Regions from separate parts of the Exiguobacterium sp. s89 genome, predicted to be linked through region 2. Evidence: riboswitches for the same ligand, from Rfam matches in the RefSeq annotation. Region 2 holds a riboswitch; the other holds the start of a gene.
What was found. Region 2 has a riboswitch for FMN ahead of KNO96_RS09445 (ECF transporter S component). Riboswitches for the same ligand answer to the same signal wherever they lie in the genome.

Region 1: another riboswitch for FMN. It lies ahead of ribD (bifunctional diaminohydroxyphosphoribosylaminopyrimidine deaminase/5-amino-6-(5-phosphoribosylamino)uracil reductase RibD); the one in region 2 lies ahead of KNO96_RS09445 (ECF transporter S component).

Annotation. Positions count from the first base shown of each region.
Region 1 covers NZ_JACSKS010000002.1:485,060-488,661, forward strand. The annotation lists gene KNO96_RS08375 (homing endonuclease associated repeat-containing protein) at 1-628, opposite strand, end outside; gene KNO96_RS08380 (undecaprenyl-diphosphate phosphatase) at 1,081-1,893, shown strand; FMN riboswitch at 1,974-2,116, shown strand; gene ribD (bifunctional diaminohydroxyphosphoribosylaminopyrimidine deaminase/5-amino-6-(5-phosphoribosylamino)uracil reductase RibD) at 2,269-3,333, shown strand; gene ribE (riboflavin synthase) at 3,333-3,602, shown strand, end outside.
Region 2 covers NZ_JACSKS010000002.1:686,409-690,010, forward strand. The annotation lists gene KNO96_RS09435 (NupC/NupG family nucleoside CNT transporter) at 1-841, shown strand, start outside; gene KNO96_RS09440 (nucleotidyltransferase family protein) at 879-1,454, opposite strand; gene KNO96_RS09445 (ECF transporter S component) at 1,520-2,107, opposite strand; FMN riboswitch at 2,271-2,413, opposite strand; gene KNO96_RS09450 (HesB/IscA family protein) at 2,511-2,867, shown strand; gene KNO96_RS09455 (NAD-dependent epimerase/dehydratase family protein) at 2,979-3,602, shown strand, end outside.

The DNA of each region.
Region 1 (3,602 bases), 200 kb from region 2:
TATAAAGTTCAGATTCAACCGCATGAACAGCGGCTGACCAGGAGCCATAGCGATGTAAAATGGCTTTTGTTGAAGGTTTGTTATTCCGCTTCGCCCATTCACGATACGCTTCGAATGAAAGCGAAAATCCCATTTCTTGAATGGCTTCACGAAGAGCATCGGATAGTTCTGTTTTCGAATAGGTCACACTCGCCTCAAGGCCCGCTTCGGCACAGGCATCATGCCACGAACCGAACGTTTTGACGATATGATAATGGCTCGGTGCCTTCGGATGGAGCTTTCGCCATTGCTGATACTTCTTCAAGGTGATAATCGAGCCCATGTCTCGCGAATAAAGTGCGAGCGTCTCGACGATGTCCTCACGTGTATACTTCGGCATTTTGTCTGGCAATTCGACAGTAGATTCTCCATGCCATTCATAGCCTGCGATGGCAAGTGCCTCAGCCCATGACCCGAACTGACGAATGATGGATTCAGGGGATGGCCATTTCTGTTCCATCGCGAAGCGACGGTAGACAGACCGGCGTGGACGTTCCTTCAGCAAGTCCCCGAGAAGGCGGATGCAATGGATCATCCTTTGCTGTTCGGTGGACAAGTGATGGGATTTAGTGGATAGCGTTTGACTCAATGATGGTTCCTCCTTCCGTGGACTCAAATCTGAACCGACAAAGATGAAAAAAATGCTTCTACAATCATACTATCGGATTGTTTTTCGGATTTATTAACGTGAATTTGAATTTTTTTAAACAATTCCTAAGAATTAGGTAGGACTAAAGACTCAGTTGATAATTTCAAAAAATGGTAACAGCTCTATTACAAATTAAATCGAATATCGTGAGAAATGTAAACATAAAGTTTTAATCATCCAAAATTGTCATATTTTATAAAAAAGTACCCAACTGGAGAGTTGGGGTCATCGCCTTCGCTCCAGATGAGTACCCTTCTATAATAAATTTAATTTTCAGACTAATCAATCGAATTATGAAATTAGTTCAAAAAAAATTAAACGACTGGTCAATGAAAGTCCGATTCTGCTAAAATAGCCGCATTGAGTGAAAAACAGAAAAGAGGATCATCACTATGACAGTTTGGTTATTTTATACGTTGCTTGGATTGATTCAAGGTTTCACTGAGCCGATTCCGATTTCATCGAGTGGACATCTCGTTATCTTCCAAGAACTATTTAACATTGACTTGCCGGGATTGTCATTTGAAGTTTTCGTAAACTTCGCTTCGCTTCTCGCTGTCTTAACGATTTATCGAAAAGATGTTGTTCGCCTCATCGTGAGTTTGTGGACCTTCTTATTCAAAAAAGACCGAACGGACGAGACGATGGTCGATGTGAAGTTCATCGGATTACTACTCGTTGCAACGGTGCCAGCCGGTGTCCTTGGTGTCCTTTTCGGGGACTGGATCGGAGAAGTGCTCGGTGGCGTGGCGACAGTCGGGTATACGCTCATCATTACGGGACTCGCCCTTTGGTTCATCCGAAACATGCGAGGGAACAAAGGAGACGGTGGCATCACGCTTCGTGACGCCGTATTGATCGGGCTCGCGCAAGCCGTGGCACTCATTCCCGGAATCAGTCGGTCCGGGGCGACGATCGTCATGGCGATGTTACTCGGCATCAAGCAAGAATCGGCACTTCGTTTCTCGTTCTTCCTGTTCATCCCAATCAGTCTCGGGACGATGATTTTGGATGGTCCGACGCTCTTTACGAATCCGGAGACGCGTGACTTGTTCGGTCCGCTCATCCTGGCATTCATCGCATCTTACGTGTTGACGGCCATTTCGTTGAAGTGGTTCCAACACATCATGGCGAAAGGCGAATTGAAATATTTCTCATATTATTGCTGGATTGTTGGACTTCTCGTCGTCCTCTTTCTCGCATAATCGGGACGCTACTCTCACGAGTGGCGTTTTTTGTTTTGCGTAATAAAAATAATTGCGATACAGTAAATCTGTACAAACAAATATTCCTTCGGGGTCGGGTGAAATTCCCAACCGGCGGTGATGGGCCCATGCCCTAAGTCCGTGACCCGGGCGCACGTGTGCGAACGGTGGATCTAGTGAGACTCTAGAGCCGACAGTATAGTCTGGATGGGAGAAGGAACAAAAAACAGGTCCGCGTGACCTGTGCTTCGTCGTACGCTTTTCTGTATAGAAAACGTTTATTTGGCTTGCCCAAAAGCGACGGAACCCTCCCACCAAGACCCTAAGGACCTTTCCTTAGGGTCTTTTGTTTGTACGGAAAAAGGAGGGAGAAAGATGAAACAGTACATGGAACAGGCCATTCAATTGGCCAAATCAGCCGATGGTCAAACCGGTGTCAATCCGCTCGTCGGCGCCGTGCTCGTCAAAGACGGACGCATCGTCGGAATGGGTGCCCATCTCAAGGCGGGCGAACCACATGCAGAGGTCCATGCCATCCGGATGGCTGGTCCCGCTGCATACGGGGCGACATTATATGTCACGCTCGAACCGTGCTCGCATCAAGGCAAGACGCCGCCGTGCGCAAATCTGATCGTGGAATCGGGCATCAAACGTGTCATCGTCGCCATGAAGGATCCGAACCCGCTCGTTGCAGGCAATGGGATCATTCGTCTTCAAACGGCCGGTATCGAGGTCGAAGTCGGTCTGCTTGAGGAGGAGGCGCGGGCATTGAATCCCGCGTTCTTGCGGTCGCTTGAGACGAAACGACCGTATGTCATCTTGAAGACGGCGACGAGCCTCGATGGGAAAGTCGCCTTGGAGACGGGAGAGAGTCAATGGGTGACAAGCCCGGAAGCCCGTCGTGATGTGCATGAACTACGTGCCACCGTCGATGCAATTTTGACCGGGATTGGCACGGTGCTTGCGGATGATCCGTCGCTCACGGTTCGATTGGGTCATGAGACGCGTCAACCGAAACGGGTCGTGCTCGACCGTGACCTACGATTACCGTTCGCCAGTACGCTGGCCCGGACCGCAGAAGACGTCCCGGTGCTCCTCTTCACTTCGTCTGATGAAGCAGAGCGACGTGAACGAGCTCAAGCTGTCGGCGTCGAATTATTCGATTATACGTCGCTCGGTATGGTCCTCGAAACACTATACGCGAATGGAATCGGGCGTGTATTGATTGAGGCCGGTCCGACGCTCGTCACATCACTCCTTGACGGAGGCTACGTGGATGAATGGGTCGCCTATCAATCACCACGAGTGTTCGGCGGGAAACATGGCGTCTATCGCTCACAACAGGTTGGTTCGATTGAGGACATCTCCCGTTTTATGATTCATCAGGTCGAAACGGTCGGACCCGACTTGAAAGTCGTCCTTCGAAAGGGGGCGTTCTGATGTTCACGGGAATCGTAGAAGAAATCGGGTCGGTCAAAGCGGTCAAGCGCAACGGGCCATCTTTACGACTCGTCTTGTCAGCTGAGAAAGTGCTCGATGATGTGAAGCTCGGGGACAGTATTGCCGTGAATGGGATCTGTCTCACGGTGACGACGTTCGATGACGCGACGTTCTCTGTCGATGTCATGCCGGAAACGTTGAAGGCGTCGAGTTTAGAAGGGGTCAAACCGGGAACACGTGTCAATCTCGAGCGGGCGATGCCGGCGAAC
Region 2 (3,602 bases):
GAAAGCACTCGGGACATCACGTAAAGAGTCACTTTCAGCAACGGCGAACATCTTCGTCGGTCAAACGGAAGCACCGCTTGTTATCAAGCCTTATCTTCCAACAATGACACAGTCTGAGCTCTTCGCGGTCATGGTCGGTGGTCTTGCATCGGTTGCCGGATCTGTTCTTGCTGGTTACGCAGCGCTTGGTGTACCGCTTGAGTACTTGCTAGCAGCGAGTTTCATGGCAGCGCCAGCCGGTCTATTGTTTGCTAAAATCATCGTTCCTGAGTCTGAGGAAGCCGATGATGACATCGAAATCGTTGAAGACGAAGAGAATAAAGCAGCAAACTTTGTCGATGCGGCTGCACGAGGGGCATCTGATGGTCTCTTCCTTGCATTGAACGTTGGTGCGATGCTTCTTGCATTCGTCTCATTGATTGCACTCGTTAACTTAATCCTCGGATCAGTTGGTGGTCTTTTCGGATTTGACGGATTGTCATTACAGTTGATTCTTGGTTATGTCTTTGCGCCACTTGCTTTCGTCATCGGTGTACCGTGGGCAGATGCTGTACAATTCGGTAGCTTCCTTGGCCAAAAATTAGTCTTGAACGAATTTGTCGCATTCTCTGAATTTGCACCAATCATCGGTTCAGGTGATTTGTCAGCTCGTACAGAAGCGATGATCGCATTCGCACTTTGTGGTTTCGCAAACATCTCATCACTCGCAATCCTTCTCGGTGGTCTTGGTGGTATGGCACCAAACCGTCGTGGAGATATCGCACGCATGGGTGTTCTCGCGATTCTCGCAGGTACGCTTGCAAACTTGATGTCAGCTACTTTGGCTGGACTTCTTCTCTAATCGGTATAAAAAAAGCGATCACTTCGGTGGTCGCTTTTTAGTATGCAGATGATTGGTGAAGTGTGATGTTCGGCCATTGGGTGCGCCAGTTTTTTTGTTTTAGTCGCTTCAAATAGATCGGATGGTTTGAAGAGTTTGCTTCAAAGAACGGTGTTGGCTTCACTTGTAGACTGAGCAAATCTTGAATCCCATATGGCGCGGCAAGGATGAGCTCGTCATTTGAATCGAGTCTCACCCCAACTGCTGTCACGGTCTCGGGGAAGTGTGCAAGTGCATCGGTCGATGAAGTGTACGGTGGGAGATGGTTCACATGATGCATTCTTGCTTGGTTTTTGACTGACCAAGGTACGCCTGGGTTCAGTTGATACAACGTCCGCTCTAATTTTTTCTCGATGGATTCTTCCGGATGAATCGGGTCGAAATAAATCACATCCACGTCATCCGTCTCTGTCGGTGTATCGTATCCGTGAAGATGGTCCCACACTTTCGCGCGAATATAACCCGCGCAAATCAACCAATCCGGTAGATTGAGGGTGGCGACAGTATGGAGATGCTGCATGAGTTCTGAATCTTGCTGAAAAAAATGAATCAAATTCTGTTCGTCAGTCATCATTGAGTGCCCTCCCTAAATTTCGGTTAAAAAAGCACCTAGGCAAAGCCTAGATGCTCGTATATCGATTATGCTAGAAGTTGGACGCGTTGACGTTCGATCCACGGCTTCAATTTCATGAAAAGAGGGACGAAGAGCGCGCTGATTAAGATCGCTTTAATCAAGTTGAACGGTAAAATCCCGTAAAGGACGAGGTCCGTTTTCACTGCCGGGTCTGCCATGTCTGCCATTCCGAAAAAGAACGCATAGGCGGGCAAGATGACAAGATAGTTTAAAATGGCGAGGCTAAGTGCCATCGTAATTGTTCCGGCGAGTAAGCCAGAAGCGAGTGCTTTGTTCGTCTTACGTTTGTGGTAGAACCAAGCAACTGGGTACATGAAGGCCACACCTGCGAAGAAGTTTGCGACTTCTCCGACTGGTACACCGCCACCGTTAAAGACGTAGTACAAGACGTTTTTCAATCCGACGACCACGACACCTGCGAGTGGGGAAAAGACGATTCCGGCAATGAGTGCGGGAATGTCACTAAAGTCCACTTTGAGGAATGGCGGTAAGAATGGGAGCGGGAAGTTGAATAGCATGAGTACGAACGAAATCGTCCCGAGCATCGCCAACGTCACCATTGTAGTCAGTCGTTTATTGCGCGTAGTTTTCATCAGAATCTCTCCTTTAGGTCGCTCCTCGATGAATGGCACCCGTCGCATATAAAAACCCGATTGCAATGAAGACAATCGGGAGAGTTTACGCGCATACGAAATAGATGTTTTCCGAGGTGGAAGAGTCCACGTCAAAGAAAACATCCGGATATCGGTCGGATGCCGCCATCTTCTCCCATCCAGACTATACTGTCGGCTTTCGAATCTCACGAAATCAGCAAGCAACGCCTTGCTCGCTCACGGGCTGAGAAGAATCAATTCTTCAATACCGCCGGTCGGGAATTTCACCCTGCCCCGAAGATGGAACGATTTAATTTTTTTTGTTACAGTTTAGTTATACAAGAAAATGCACAAAACTACAAGTCAATTGACTTGAAATGAAGATATATGAGGAGGAGTTCAAATGATTCATTTAACAGAGTCAGCCGCACTTCAAGTGCAAGAGATGATGAAACAGGCCGAACGCCCGGAAGCGCAATACTTGCGAGTAAAAGTACAAGGTGGTGGATGTACGGGACTATCTTACGGGATGGGCTTTGACGAGGAAAAAACGGACAAAGATGTTCAATTCGATCATCACGGCGTCCGCGTCATCGTCGCTGAAGCAGACCATGGAGTCGTCGACGGACTCGAGATTGACTACAAGCAGTCGATGCTCGGTGGGGGCTTCACGATTAAAAACCCGAATGCCATCGCAACATGTGGCTGCGGGTCGAGTTTCCGGACGGCGACGAATGCCGGGACACCAGGAGATTGCTAACTAGTTTAGACTATGGAACGCCATAGTCTTTTTTTGTGCGATTCGAGCAGTTACGGAACGGCAGGGAAAGGGAATGTAGGAAAGAGAATCGTATCAAAGGGGGCTAGGGTGATGAGGAAAGTATTGATTTTTGGAGGATCACGCTATTTCGGGAAACGGCTCGCGCTGCGACTTGCTGAAGCGGGGGACGATGTGACGATTGTGACGAGGGGCCAACTGCAAGTACCAGAAGCCGAAGGGATTCGGTCCGTCAAAGGAGATCGTCAATCGGTGGCGACATTGAAAGACTTAGCACGTGAACGGTACGATCTCGTCTACGACAATATTTGTTTTACACCGTATCAGGCGAAGATTGCATCAGATGCGTTCATGGGAAAGGACGGGAAATACGTACTGACGTCAACGATGTCGGTGTATGCACCGGGGCCTGATTTAAATGAAAGTGATTTTAATCCACTTCATTATGAATATCACTTAGACGCGGAACACGATTATGGACAAGGGAAACGAGAAGCTGAATCGTTTCTCTTCCATCGCGCCTCGTTCCCGGTGGTGACGGTACGCCTACCCATCGTTTTAGGTCCGGATGACTATACGGATCGACTCAAATTTTATGTAGATGCGATCCGAAACGAAGAACCGGTCGTTCTGCATCACCCGGAAGCGAGGATGGGATTCATCTCGAGCGCGGAAGCAGCAGGCTTTTTGGAATGGGTAGGACGTGCAAACGTCACT